DNA from 3 places in the Ornithinibacillus liuyingii genome. Region 3 is predicted to be linked to each of the others. Evidence: riboswitches for the same ligand, from Rfam matches in the RefSeq annotation. Region 3 holds a riboswitch; each other region holds the start of a gene.
The links. Region 3 has a riboswitch for thiamine pyrophosphate ahead of thiW (energy coupling factor transporter S component ThiW). Riboswitches for the same ligand answer to the same signal wherever they lie in the genome.
Positions count from the first base shown of each region.

Region 1: it holds a riboswitch for thiamine pyrophosphate, as region 3 does, so the genes downstream of both, ACSKT4_RS00695 (Ykof family thiamine-binding protein) here and thiW (energy coupling factor transporter S component ThiW) in region 3, are expected to answer to the same signal.
Region 2: it holds a riboswitch for thiamine pyrophosphate, as region 3 does, so the genes downstream of both, thiT (energy-coupled thiamine transporter ThiT) here and thiW (energy coupling factor transporter S component ThiW) in region 3, are expected to answer to the same signal.

Region 1 covers NZ_JBPWOS010000001.1:133,084-137,602, reverse strand. The annotation lists gene ACSKT4_RS00710 (nickel pincer cofactor-dependent isomerase, group 22) at 1-907, opposite strand, end outside; gene ACSKT4_RS00705 (hypothetical protein) at 1,045-1,209, shown strand; gene ACSKT4_RS00700 (EAL and HDOD domain-containing protein) at 1,273-2,514, opposite strand; TPP riboswitch at 2,947-3,049, shown strand; gene ACSKT4_RS00695 (Ykof family thiamine-binding protein) at 3,149-3,739, shown strand; gene ACSKT4_RS00690 (ECF transporter S component) at 3,751-4,356, shown strand; gene ACSKT4_RS00685 (ABC transporter ATP-binding protein) at 4,328-4,519, shown strand, end outside.
Region 2 covers NZ_JBPWOS010000001.1:204,274-208,792, reverse strand. The annotation lists gene ACSKT4_RS01050 (Glu/Leu/Phe/Val family dehydrogenase) at 1-956, opposite strand, end outside; gene ACSKT4_RS01045 (hypothetical protein) at 1,035-2,450, opposite strand; gene ACSKT4_RS01040 (hypothetical protein) at 2,558-2,713, opposite strand; gene thiT (energy-coupled thiamine transporter ThiT) at 2,853-3,416, opposite strand; TPP riboswitch at 3,535-3,636, opposite strand; gene ACSKT4_RS01030 (M3 family oligoendopeptidase) at 3,703-4,519, opposite strand, start outside.
Region 3 covers NZ_JBPWOS010000008.1:105,068-109,586, forward strand. The annotation lists gene ACSKT4_RS12285 (YwnF family protein) at 1-220, opposite strand, end outside; gene ACSKT4_RS12290 (zinc metallopeptidase) at 240-911, opposite strand; TPP riboswitch at 1,592-1,698, shown strand; gene thiW (energy coupling factor transporter S component ThiW) at 1,781-2,281, shown strand; TPP riboswitch at 2,296-2,396, shown strand; gene tenA (thiaminase II) at 2,460-3,149, shown strand; gene thiD (bifunctional hydroxymethylpyrimidine kinase/phosphomethylpyrimidine kinase) at 3,146-3,967, shown strand; gene thiM (hydroxyethylthiazole kinase) at 3,948-4,519, shown strand, end outside.

The DNA of each region.
Region 1 (4,519 bases), on a different contig from region 3:
CCCCTTGTGCATTTCCATCTGAAGCACTTGATAAATCTAGTACAACTATCCTTTTAATTCTTGGCTCTATTGGTTCTTCTATTCCATCAATCCGTAGTCTTCCGATTATATTCGGATCCATCCCTGTACCACTATAGTTTTTTCCCATCTCTTCGACGATTAATAAATCAATATCCTTAATGGGTAAGGAAGGCATTAGTTCTTTTGCTTTCTTCAATAGTATAGCCTCTTCTTCATGCCAATTATCTACCGAGACCCCCTGGATAATTGCGGTCTGGTCATAACTGTCTTCTACGATAGCAAGCCCCATACGAATAGGAGAATTTTCTAGTGCCACTTTCGAGCCTTCGACAAGATTATATTCCATCCTATCTGCTCCCTGACTATGAAAGAAGCTTGCACCTTTTTGCTTCCCTAAGCCAACCAACACCATCTTACTTAAACCGCTTTCTATCTTGCCACTAAAAGCTGTATGAGGCTTAATTCGATTAATCACTATAATCGCATCTGCCTGATAGGCTAGCTTGTCCATATAGATTGGGAAATCATCATGTATTTCTCCAACTTTAACAACTTCCATAGACGATCGAATTGGCGCTCCAACTGATTCTTCAGTAATCCCAAGATGTTCTAATACCCGAACCTGTCCTTCTGCTGTTGCCCCGCCATGGCTTCCCATGGAAGGAACAATAAAAGGTCGCAGCTTCTTGCTTTGTAAATACAAAACAATTTCTTTTAATATATTGACTATATTATCTATACCACGACTTCCAGCTGTAATAGCTACCTCTGCTCCAGGAGGTAAATCATTTATACTACTATTTTGTTTCATCTCATTCCATATCATATGTTTCAAGTTTTTTAACTTAGAAGATTTAAATGACTGTACAATTTCATATAAAATCATAGTACCATCTCCTAATCGACAGGCTTAATTATCAGTATACATGATATATTCTGTATATTCATCAAAATGCTCCAAAGTAACCACACTTTGGGTAAGAGGCATGAATTTGGGGTATGTTATAGATGGAGGTGTGTATCTTGGATAAAGATTTACGTGAATATCGAACAGGTCAGGGTGTACCGTTATCAGGATCATATATGTGTCAGTCAGGGGCAATGGCAAAATTGAGTAAAGACGAAACATTCCCACAATGTCCTGTAAGTAAAGAGGACACATATTGGAAACATCATCAAGAGAAATAAAAAATGATAAGAAGAACTATTGTCTTTGTTATGACAAAGTTCTTCTTAATTTTGAACCTATAATCATACTAATTCCTTTCCAAGCATAACGTCCCTTGCCCATTTAACCGATTGTTTATATAGATTATTGAAGGTCTTAGCATTAATCCCTAATTTTACTGCTAATGCATCCATTTTGGACCACTCTTCTTTTTCCGCAGCACTAACTAAGTTTATTATAGAAGTTAAAGAGGTTTCTTTCCCTAATAATGTATCTTTAATATCCTGTTCGAGTGGAAGATTCTTTAAGATATGAATTAAAGGTTGCTTATAAATCGTATCTACTAGTGAAAAAAGACCCGTTAAAAATAATCTCGAGCTATCTTTACGGTTACCTAGATGAAGTGCTATTAATTCACTCGCCTTTGCTCTTGTTAAGCTAAGTTTTATGACTTCTTCTGTTAACCGATCTGATTTATCGTATCGCTCCCGAAATGATATGACATAGATCCATTTTCGAAGCTCTATTAGGCCCAGTAAAACGATTGATTGTTTAATAGATTTTATCTCGTACACGAGTCCGATGGCTGGAGAATTAAGTAATCGCAGTAGTTTATAGGACAAAGAGACATCCGACTCAATATATTGTGTAATTTTATCAATATCTGGTTCTCCCTTAGAAAGCTCCGAGATAAGAATGAATAGGTTATGGTTCAGCACAGGTAGGTCTTTCGTCGACAAGATGACAGGTTTACTGAAGAAGTACCCTTGAAAATATGTATAACCATCCTTTACGCACTGTTTGTATTCCTCTCGTGTCTCTACCTTTTCAGCTAGAAAGACAATAGATGTATCCTGAAGACGATTCATGATTCTTAGCTGTTCCGATCTACTTGTTTTTTGAATGTCAATTTTTATAATATCTGCTAAATGAATAAGCTTATAGAAATTCTCATCTTCTTCCCTACATTCAAAGTCATCCAGTGCTATTCTGTACCCTAGTTTTTTTAAACTTTGACAGTTTTCTATAATTTGATCTGTCGGCCTAACCGACTCTAATACTTCTATTACCATGAGTTCAGGCTGTAAAAATGTAGGAACAGTATTTTCTAATAATGTCTCAGTAAAATTAATGAAACACGGTTTTCCTTCTGATAGGTCATTAATACCAAACTGTAAAAAACTATTAATCACCTCAGAGGTGGCATGATCATCATTCCCCGCCAAATATACATTCTTATGTCGGTTATCTCTATATAATAATTCGTATGCAAACACTTCTAGCTCTTTATTTAAAATTGGTTGCCGACCTACATATACTTCCATATTCCCACCTCATAAATCGAAATCCTAGTTGAATAATACCATACCGCTGTCAAAAATAGTCAAAATTTAAGAATATTTCACTTACATTATCAAGTTTACTCTTTTCAAATACTTATGCGTTACTTGAAATTAGTAAACGGTAAGCACCATATCATCAATTGAATAGGTATTCTTTTCTCCTTTCATCCCTTTTTAAAGAAATCTCCTCAACAACCACATCCTCAATTATACATTTTTGTAAATTAATTACAAATTTTTCATAATATCAAGCTTAACTAACTCGGTTATCGTGGAATTCAGTATTAAAAATACTTTTTACAGCATTCGATCTCTACTATCTAATAAATGGTAATCACTTTTTAGGCTAAAGGTCCCTCTTTACAATCGCTTCATAATTGTTTATAGTGTTTTTGTAACATAACTGCATATTATCGTTTGCACTAGGGGAGCTACTTTAAGTGGCTGAGAAGACATTGTCTGACCCTTATAACCCGATCTAGATAATACTAGCGTGGGGAAGTGCGGTTGGCCCTATGTTGTTCTTTTTTGACACTTTTTGAACTGATATACATAACCAAACTGCATTCCCACGGGATGCAGTTTTTTTGTTGCAAAAAATTATGAGGAGGAATTTATGATGAAAAACGTTTGTGGCACAAGTAGGATTGCGGGTTGTCAGTTTACGCTTTTCCCCATGAGCAATCAGTTTGTAGAAATTATACTTACAGCTTTAGAAGAGGTTGATACATCAAAGGTATGGAAGGATACAGATGATGTTAGTACTTGTGTTCGTGGAAGGATTGTCCATATTTTCGATGTAACAAAAGCTATCTTCTTACACGCAGCAAAAACAGGGGAACATGTAGCAATGAGTGGAACTTTTTCAATCGGCTGTCCTGGAGATACTGATGCAGATGTCTACATGGATGAAACAGAAGAACCATTAAACAAAGAACTTAGTGCTTCAATAACGCAACAAGCCGGCTGTAAATTTGCCTTATACCCATTGGGTAGAGAGGACTATATGGATACGATTTATCAACAAATTGATTTATCGAAGTCACGTGGCGTTACAGTAAGCGGAAGCCATTACGCAACACGTCTGGATGGAGATGTACATGCTATTTTCCATACGATGCAGGATGCTTTTCAACAAGCTCAAGAAGAGGTATCTCATGTAACTATGACGTTCACCATTACAGCAAACAGTCCATCCAATAAATAAGGAGTATTGTCATGTCTAAAAAATGGAATTTAAAAGAAATTATTTTAATGTCAATTTTAGGGGTTGTATTTGGGATCATCTATCTCTTGTTCTTTTTTGTAGGTCAAGGAATAACTACCTTACTTACCCCCTTGGGATTAGGTCCTTTAGGATATGAATTTATTTTTGGTATTTGGTTTATTGTATCTATAATAGCTGCCTATATTATTCGAAAGCCTGGTGTTGCACTAACAGCCGAGGTCATTGCAGCTGTTGTAGAAGTATTAATGGGAACTACCGCTGGCCCTACACTTATTCTGTCCGGCTTTATCCAAGGCTTAGGTGCAGAGTTAGCATTTGCTTTAACAGGTTGGCGTAAATATACGTTACCAGTACTTATGCTATCAGGAGTAACTGCGGCTTGTGTAAGCTTTGGCTATCACTTATATGCATCAGGGATTATAGCATTAGAAAGTTGGATTATTATCGCTTCTTTGATCATTCGAATCATTAGTGGTGCCATTCTGGCTGGAATACTTGGCAAATGGATTGGAGATCAACTTGCTAAAACTGGTGTATTAAGAGGCTACGCATTAGGAAAGGAATTACGTGAAAAACGTGAATCACAAGCCATATAACGAAACAATTCAACCGTTAATACAAGTAAATAACTTTAGTCTTTGGTACGAAAATAATGAATCTCCAGTCTTAAACAATTTAACATTTTCTATCTATTCTAATCAGATTGCATTATTAATGGGGACTAGTGGTTCTGGAAAAAGTAGCCTAGCATTATGCTTA
Region 2 (4,519 bases), on a different contig from region 3:
ATTTCTGCTTTTATACCTGCCAACTTTACCATCTCATCTGTTTTCGGAAGGTCACCATTATTTGCGTAACTATACTTTACTAAACTAGGTATATTTAGTCCTTCCGAATTGTATAAGGTGACATTACGATCACTTACCGCCACTACTTTATTATTTAAATGATTACATTGAAAAGCTGCTAATGCGACTACAGATCCAACATTCCCAAACCCTTGGACAGCGACCGAAAGTAATTTATCTTTTAAAGCTAAAACAGTTTTAGCAAATGGATTATCCCGCTCCGCTAACCAACTTTCTTGAAGGTTGAGAAAATCATGCATTAAATAACGAAACGTATAGTAAACACCTTTACCAGTAGCTTCTCTTCTTCCTAAGGATCCCCCATTTTCTACACTTTTACCTGTAAAACTACCTCGATACGATTCCCCTGGTCGAATGCTTTTATATTCCCCCATCATCCAGTCCATTTCCCGTTCTCCTGTTCCAACATCTGGAGCTGGTATATCTTTATCTGGGCCTAAACTATCAATGAAATACTGTACATACTTTTTACATATAACATATAGATCCTTTTCGCTAAATTCTCTAGGATTAATGACGACTCCGCCCTTAGCTCCGCCAAATGGAACTTGGTGTAAGGCGTTTTTCAATGTCATAAGAGCAGCAAGGTTCACTACCTCATCTTCATTGACCGATTCGTGAAAACGAATTCCTCCCTTATATGGACCTAATATGTTGTTATGTTGTACTCGGTATGCAGGGATTCGCACAACCTGCCCATTCTCCAGAGCAATTCTTAAAAACGATTTATTGACATGATTTGGTGTAGATAGGATTGCTAACAAGGACGTAAATGCCTTTTTTCTACGCTCCCCACTTAATTCTGGTAAAAAGGATTTGTCATCTACTAAAGCTTGTAATGAACTTTTTACAATATCGACTGTTTGATTTCCCACATTAATACCTCCAACTGATTTATCTAACAATAAAATTGTAACAAAATCAACGGAAGATACCAATTAAGTTATCGAAATTTACAGAATAAAAACAGCTGCCATAACCATTACTAGTAAGCCTATGATTACTGGCAGGAAGTTTTTCCGTACCAGATCCATAACGGAGACCCCACAAAATCCTGCAATTGCAATTAAGGATGACCACGCTACGATCGTCCCTCCACCGGTCCAAATGGCTCCTAATTGGCCGATAGCAGCTAGCGTTCCTGCATCCATCCCACTCGTTTCAAGTGATGCTGCAAGTGCACCAGTAAGTGGTAAGCCTGAGAATCCAGATCCATCCAAACCAGTAATAATCCCTATTACTAGAACACTGATCGCTGCTAGTAATGCACTTTGGGGAAGAAATTCTTGTGTGGATTCTACTAATCCAAATAATAATGATGGGCCTTCCTCGACTCCAAGAATACTCCCCGAGAAATCAGTACTGCCTAGAAAGAAAAACCCCGCAATTGGAATAACCGGTCCCATTGCTTTAAACGCAAACACAAACCCATCCGTAATATGGTTCGAAATATAATCCAATGCATGATGCCTACCAAAGGCAACTGTAGATAATAATAGTAAGATAACCGCAACCCCACCAACAAAGGCTGCCCCATCTCCTCCAACTAATCCACCACTTCCGGTAAAAAGCTTGTTATACATCATATAAACTACAACGACTAAGAGAGCTAGGGGAACAAATACGGCAAAGATTTTACTCCATCTGGTGAGATTATTCGTTTTTGCTTCATTTTTTGTACTTTCAGCTGTGTTTAATGTTGTTAATTCATTTTTATTTAAAGGGTCGTCTTTAGAGCGAATAGATTTTCGATTTATTACATATGCAAGGAGAATTGCCACACCTCCTGCTATTAAAGATAGGACAAGTGCTTTATCAGCAACCAGCCCTGGATTAATTCCTGCTGCTGTCGCAGAGAGGCTTGGAGCTACCTGGACAATATAGTCAGACGATAAAGCCATACCTTGACCAGCAAGTGCAATAGCAACAGCTGCTACAATGGCTGGTAATCCTGACCGGACAGCAGCTGGTACTAGTAAAGCACAAATTAATGGTACAGCAGGTGTTGGCCAGAAGAATAAAGAAATGATATAGGTCGTTGCCACTAATACAAAAAATGACACATGACCATTAACCATTACCTTCTGTACTGGCTGAATCATTCGAACATCAGCACCTAAATCTTTTAAAGAATTGAGTAAGGCGAGCATAAAAGTAATGATGAGGAATATACTAAATAATTCTTGTGCCGCGATTAAATTGGCATTAAATATTGCTGTAAATCCATCAACAATACTTCCTTTATAAACCCAAGCTATAATAAATGTCCCAAGTAATGTTGGAAGTACAACTCCTTTTCGGAAAATCATCGTTATAATGATTAAGAGCGTAAATATACCATATAACCAATGGACTAAAGTAAGCTCCATGTACATCTTCCTTTCTTACCGTAGTGCTATAGCCTATGTTAGTTTAACAATAGCGGTGAAAAGAAGATCTCATGGATAAGATTACTTTGTCCTTAAAATTCTTATAGTTAGAAACTAACGGCAGACATGTGCTTCGCTTTATTTCCCTTCAGAACACATAACTTGCATAGTAGTTCTCCTCCATCATGATGCCCATCAAGGAAACCGTTCTCACAATAAATCTCTATTCCACAACGATTACAAATTCCAACTAATTCCTTCACTGGAACACCCCCATTTTAATATATAGAGCCAGATGGTTTACTATGTTTCAAAACAAAACCAAAAAACGACAAAATGTAGAAAAAAATAAAGGTAACCTCTAATATGAGATTACCTAGTTGTGAGCAGATTGTTCAATTTTTATGCAGATCGTAATAATCGCTTAGGTTGTTTAATAAACAAGAAGAAGACTACAATTGCAGATAATATAAATGATGGTAACATATAAGATCCATTATAAATTAGAGAAAATAACCATACCGGTTGACCTTCTGGTGCTGTATCACCCCAAAAAACGATTCCTGCATAAAAATGGGCCAGAAAACGTAATCCAGAGCCTATCAATACCCCTAAGGTAATATACACTAATCTTATTGCAATTTTACCTTCCTTAAGTGACTTTTGAATTGGCTTAGCGAAGATTCCTGCTACTCCTAAAACAGTAAAGGCAAATCCATATTCAATAAATGCTTGATATAAGTTAAGTATATATGCACCGAATGCTAATTGGAGCACTCCCCATATAAAACCAGCTAACAGACCTCCCTTTAGCCCCCATCGAAATGCAACGATAAAAATAGGAATCATTGCAAATGAAATAGAACCTCCATTAGGCATCTTAAAAGTTGGCAGTAGATCTAGTATTAATGCTAGTGCTGCAAATACAGCAACCTCAACCATAAACAATGTGCGTTTAGAACTCACTTTATTTCCTCCCCTAAATGTATTAAAAAATCAATATTCTTCGATTTTTAAACACAAAAAAAGCAATGCCAAGGGGAAGCTTCCTGATGGGGGAATTCCGCTCACATTGCTAATAATTCCATCAAAAAAGCCACCATCCCTACGCTAGTACTAACTAACAGGTTCAAAGGGTCTGAACATATTGTTCACTCTCAGCCAATCGGCTCCCCCTGTGGACTAAAAATCATTCGCTTTTTTTGCTATTGATATTGTAGCCTAGTTTTCTCTTTTTAGCAAATGTTCTTCCTTACAGTGAAACAAACTCTTCTACATCTTTCACACAAAGTGCAATAGCATCCTCCCAGAAATCTGGTTTTGTAAGGTCTACATTTAAATGCTTCATTGCTAAATCTTCTACATTCATACGTCCAGTATCACGTAATAATGCTATATAATCATCTTCAAAACTCTTATCACTTTTAGTAGCATGAGCATAGATCCCTAGACTAAATAAATAACCAAATGTATACGGGAAGTTGTAAAAAGGTGTTCCTGTAATATGGAAGTGTAATTTGGATGACCAGAAATTCGGATCATATTCGCTTAACGCTTCACAATATGCTTCTTTTTGCGCTTCTATCATTAATTCATTTAATCTATTAACGGAGACCATTCCTTGTTTACGTTCTTCATAGAATCTAGTTTCAAATAAGAATCTAGCATGGATATTCATAAAGAAAGCAATACTGCGCTGTAATTTATCTTCCAGTAACTCTAACCTTTCTTGCTTATCTTTTGCACTTTTCACTGTAGCATCTGCTACAATCATTTCTGCAAAAGTGGAAGCCGTCTCCGCTACATTCATAGCATACCTTTGATTCATACCATGAATATCATTCATGACATGTTGGTGATACGCATGGCCAAGCTCGTGTGCAAGAGTTGAGATATTGGATGTAGTACCTGAATATGTCATAAACACTCGTGTTTGTTGACTATCTGGGAAGCTAGTGCAGAATCCACCAGGACGTTTACCGGCACGGTCCTCCGCCTCAATCCAGCGTTTCTCAAATGTCATCTTTGCAAAATCTGCCATTTTAGGACTAAACTTATTAAAGTTCTCC
Region 3 (4,519 bases):
CGAATGCTCCCATTACCGCATACAAAATAAGTGATACGGTTGTTCTCGTTTCCGGCATAACCACTAGCAAAAAGAATAAATTAATTAGCGAAAATACAATGAGAGGAAATGCCCAAAATGAATATTTCGATACTTTCTTGATGAAAGGAGAAATCGTTTCGTTTAATTTATCCACTTCTTTTTTTATAAAGCTCGGCATATCTGTTACAGGTAAGTTCATTAAAAATCCCACCTTTTCATTAATTTTGTCTTCCTCTAAAAATCATGATGTATTTTATAAGCTCTAAGACAGCAATCAAGGTACTTGCTACATACGTTAATGCAGCAGCGTTCAACACTTTACTAACGCCTCGTTCCTCTTGATTCGCAATCATACCTAATTCTATTAGTTTATTCTTAGCACGCCTTGAGGCATCAAATTCTACTGGTAATGTAACAATCTGAAATAGTACAGCTGCTGAGAATAGGATAATCCCAATTCCTATCAACATACTACCCTGGGTAAATATAAACCCAGCAATTAAAAGAAATGGTGCAAGCTGTGACCCTATATTTGCAAACGGGACAAGTTTATGTCGCAGTACTAACATCGAATAATGATTCGCATGTTGAATTGCGTGACCGACTTCATGTGCGGCAACAGAAAGGGATGCAATTGAATTCCCTCGATAAACCGGTTCCGATAATCGAATTACTTTAGCAGTTGGATCATAGTGATCGGAAAGTGTTCCTCGTTTAGAGAGTTCTATTCTTACATCAGAAAGCCCCTCACTGTCTAGTATTCTTCTCGCAACCTCTACACCTGTCATGTTAGAGGAGGCCTTTATTTTGGAACCCTTTTTAAAATTTCCTTGTACACTAGATTGCGCCCATAGCGCAAGCCCAAATGCAATGAGTATTAGAAAATCCATTGGATGAAATAAAAACACGACAATTCCCCCTAGATGTGTCTCTTTTTTCTATAAGACTTGCCAATATCATCCCAGATTTATACTTATTAGAATTGTTTTTCAATATATATACGAAATAAGTTTGTGTTTTGTTGCACAAATAAGAAAAAATTTATTTCTTCTGGGTGTATCATTAGTATAAAAAACAAATATGAACTGAATATGAACTAAAAAAAATTATTTAATCCTATAATTTCGATACACTTTCTCCGTTACCTTTTTCGGATGGTTTAACCTGATAAGGGTAATATAGCCTTTCTCTATTACCTTTTTATTCTCGTTCAGCTGGAAAAGGGCAGCGATAATCTCCATCTGTCACCTTTTCCAACTTCTTCTGCCAAAAAAGGGCGCTGACACCTTCCCTCTGTTTACCTTTTCCTTCTCCTTCTGCTAAAAAAGGGCGCCGATAGCCTCCCTCTGGTACCTTTTCCAGCTTCTTCTACCAAAAAAGGGCAGCGATAGCCTCCCTCTGTTAGACTTTTACTCTCTTTCACCAAAACGATAACCTCCCGCTACTACAGTAGTTATACCTTGCATGCTCCATCGTTTAACTCCATCTTCTCTACACCTAAAAACAAGTACCACAGTGACAAATGCTTTTTCATTTGATATGATAATAGTGATTCATGACAAATGAATAGTAAAACTACTAGGGGCGCTCTAATGTGGGCTGAGAGGAATAGATTTTTCCGACCCTTATGGACCTGATCTGGTTAGTACCAGCGGAGGGAAGTAGTACGACAATTAGTCAATCTATTAATCTCAATCAATTAAGCTAGGTCCTTCTATGGGTCTGGCTTTTTTTGTGTCCCTTGCAGAAAGGAGGAACGATGAATAAAACTCGTCTCATTACAACGATGGCTGTCTTGATAGCTATTGGGACCGTTACTGCTCAGCTTATTTGGTTTCCAGCAGGGGTAGCACGAGCCTACCCTATGCAGCATGCAATAAATGTTCTTACAGGTGTCCTTCTTGGACCAGGTCCAGCAGTGATTGTCGCTTTTATGATTGGCCTGCTTCGTAATGTTCTCGGACTCGGTACCATACTCGCCTTTCCAGGTGGTATGATTGGTGCCTTTTTAGCTGGCTACTTATATAAAAGGTCAGGAAGAATAGGCTTGGCAGTTATCGGGGAAGGAGTCGGAAGTGGGGTAATCGGAGCATTGGCTTCCGTCCCTTTAGCCTACCTATTTATGGGAAATGCTACTGGCGCTTTTGCCTTTATGCCCGCGTTTCTTGTAAGTAGTTTACCAGGGGCTATACTCGGTTGGTTCGTTGTATCTCACATTACTAAGCTAGAAAATGTAGGCTCTATTCATTTGAAAAGGTAAATTAACTAAACACTGAAAACTACTAGGGGCGCTTTTGCTGAGATAAGGTATATCCTTTGTCCCTTAATAACCTGATCTAGGTAATGCTAGCGAAGGGAAGTAGTTGAGGCCGCATATATCCCTCACATATCTACGGTACTCTCCTAGTAGCTTTCACATTCTAAGGAGGAGTTTATCCATGTTATTCACAGAATCATTACGAGAAGAAAACAATGATATATTTCAACTTATTTTTGACCATCCCTTTGTTAAAGGAATTGGAGAGGGCGATATCTCAAAGGAAGCAATCGCTCATTATATTAAGGCAGACTTCGAGTACCTTAATGCATTCATGAAAATTTATGGGTTAGCTGCGTCTAAATCCTCTAGCAGGGATGATATACGATATTTCTTCAATAAAATGGAGTTTATATTAAAGGATGAGATTCATCCGCATCATAATTTTTGTGAGTACATTGGTGTTCCTTATGAGTCTCTCCAAGGACACCCACTACCACCGACTGCCGACCATTATATAAAACATATGCTGTACCATGCACATACCGGTTCTATGGGCGAAATATTAGGAGCCTTACTACCTTGCCCATGGACCTATTTAGAAATTGGCGACGAATTAATGAAGAGGTATCAGCCAACACCAGATCATCCTTTTTATCAATGGATTACCTTTTATAGTGATGCTCGTACGAGGAGTACCACAACAGAAATGCGTGAACGATTAGATAATCTTGCCAAAGAGGCGTCTCCTTCTGAAAAGAACCGCATACGTGATGCCTTTCGTAAAAGCTGTGAACTTGAATTAGCGTTTTGGGAAATGGCTTATACATGCGAAGAATGGCCATCAGGAAAGGTAGTGAAGCGGATATGACCCAAGTCCCATGTGCACTAACTATCGCAGGAACCGATCCAAGTGGGGGTGCAGGTATCCATGCTGATTTGAAAACATTTCAAGAACTGCAGAGCTATGGAATGTCCGTCATTACCTCGGTTGTTGCCCAAAACACAACTGGCGTGCAAGCGATCCACCATATTCCATTGGATATGATTGAACAACAGCTCGAATCTGTGATATCTGATATGCCTATTCACGCCTTTAAGACTGGTATGCTTGCTACTGTCGATATGATGAGAATCATTGCCAATCAAATTAGCAACCTCGATGCTCCTTATGTTATGGATCCTGTTATGGTTGCAACAAGTGGAGATACTCTAATTGAAAGCACTGCACGAGATTTTTTAAGAGAACAACTACTACCATTAACATCTGTCGTCACACCAAATATACCAGAGGCAGAATATTTAACTGGAGAGAAAATTACTTCTCTAGAAGACATGAAAAAAGCCGCTACAATTATTGTTCATGAGTTAGGTGCTAAAGCCGCATTAATAAAAGGTGGGCATTTACAAGAGGAAGCAATTGATTTTCTGTACGATGGAGAGCGTTTCTATTCCTTTGCTGCAGAGCGAATACCTAGTAAAAACACCCACGGCACAGGATGTACGTATTCGGCAGCCATTACTGCCTATTTAAGCAAAGGGGATTCCTTAGTTGCTGCGGTTGAAAAAGCAAAACATTTTATCACGCTAGCTATCAAGCACGCATCTAATCTAGGAGCTGGTAATGGCCCTACTAATCACTGGGGCATACGAGAGGAGAAAAACCGCTATGAACACGCAAATAATTGATACTGTACGAAAAAATAAACCTTTAATTCACCATCTAACAAATCAAGTCGTAATGAATTTCACTGCCAATGGTCTATTGTCATTTGGTGGGGCACCAATCATGGCAAAGGCTGAAGAAGAAGCCGCTGCAATGGCTACGATTGCTGATGGTGTGTTATTGAATATCGGGACACTATCTGCAAATGATTTACAGGCCATGATTGCTGCTGGAAAAGCAGCTAATCAAAAAGGAATTCCCGTCGTACTTGATCCAGTTGGAGTAGCTGCAACTCCTTATCGTTCTAATGCAGTAAAACAACTATTGGAAGAAGTGCAGCCAACTGTTATTAAAGGAAACGCTGGGGAGCTTGCTCATCTAGTTAATGTCCCTTGGCAGACAAAAGGTGTCGATTCTTTTGGTGACGGAAACATAGAGGAAATAGCCAGAAAGGTTGCCAAAACATATCAGACAACGGCTGTACTAACTGGGAAACGCGATGTCATTAGTACAACAGAATCGACTACCATAAATGGAACCGGACACCCATTACTAGCGAAAGTAACCGGAGCAGG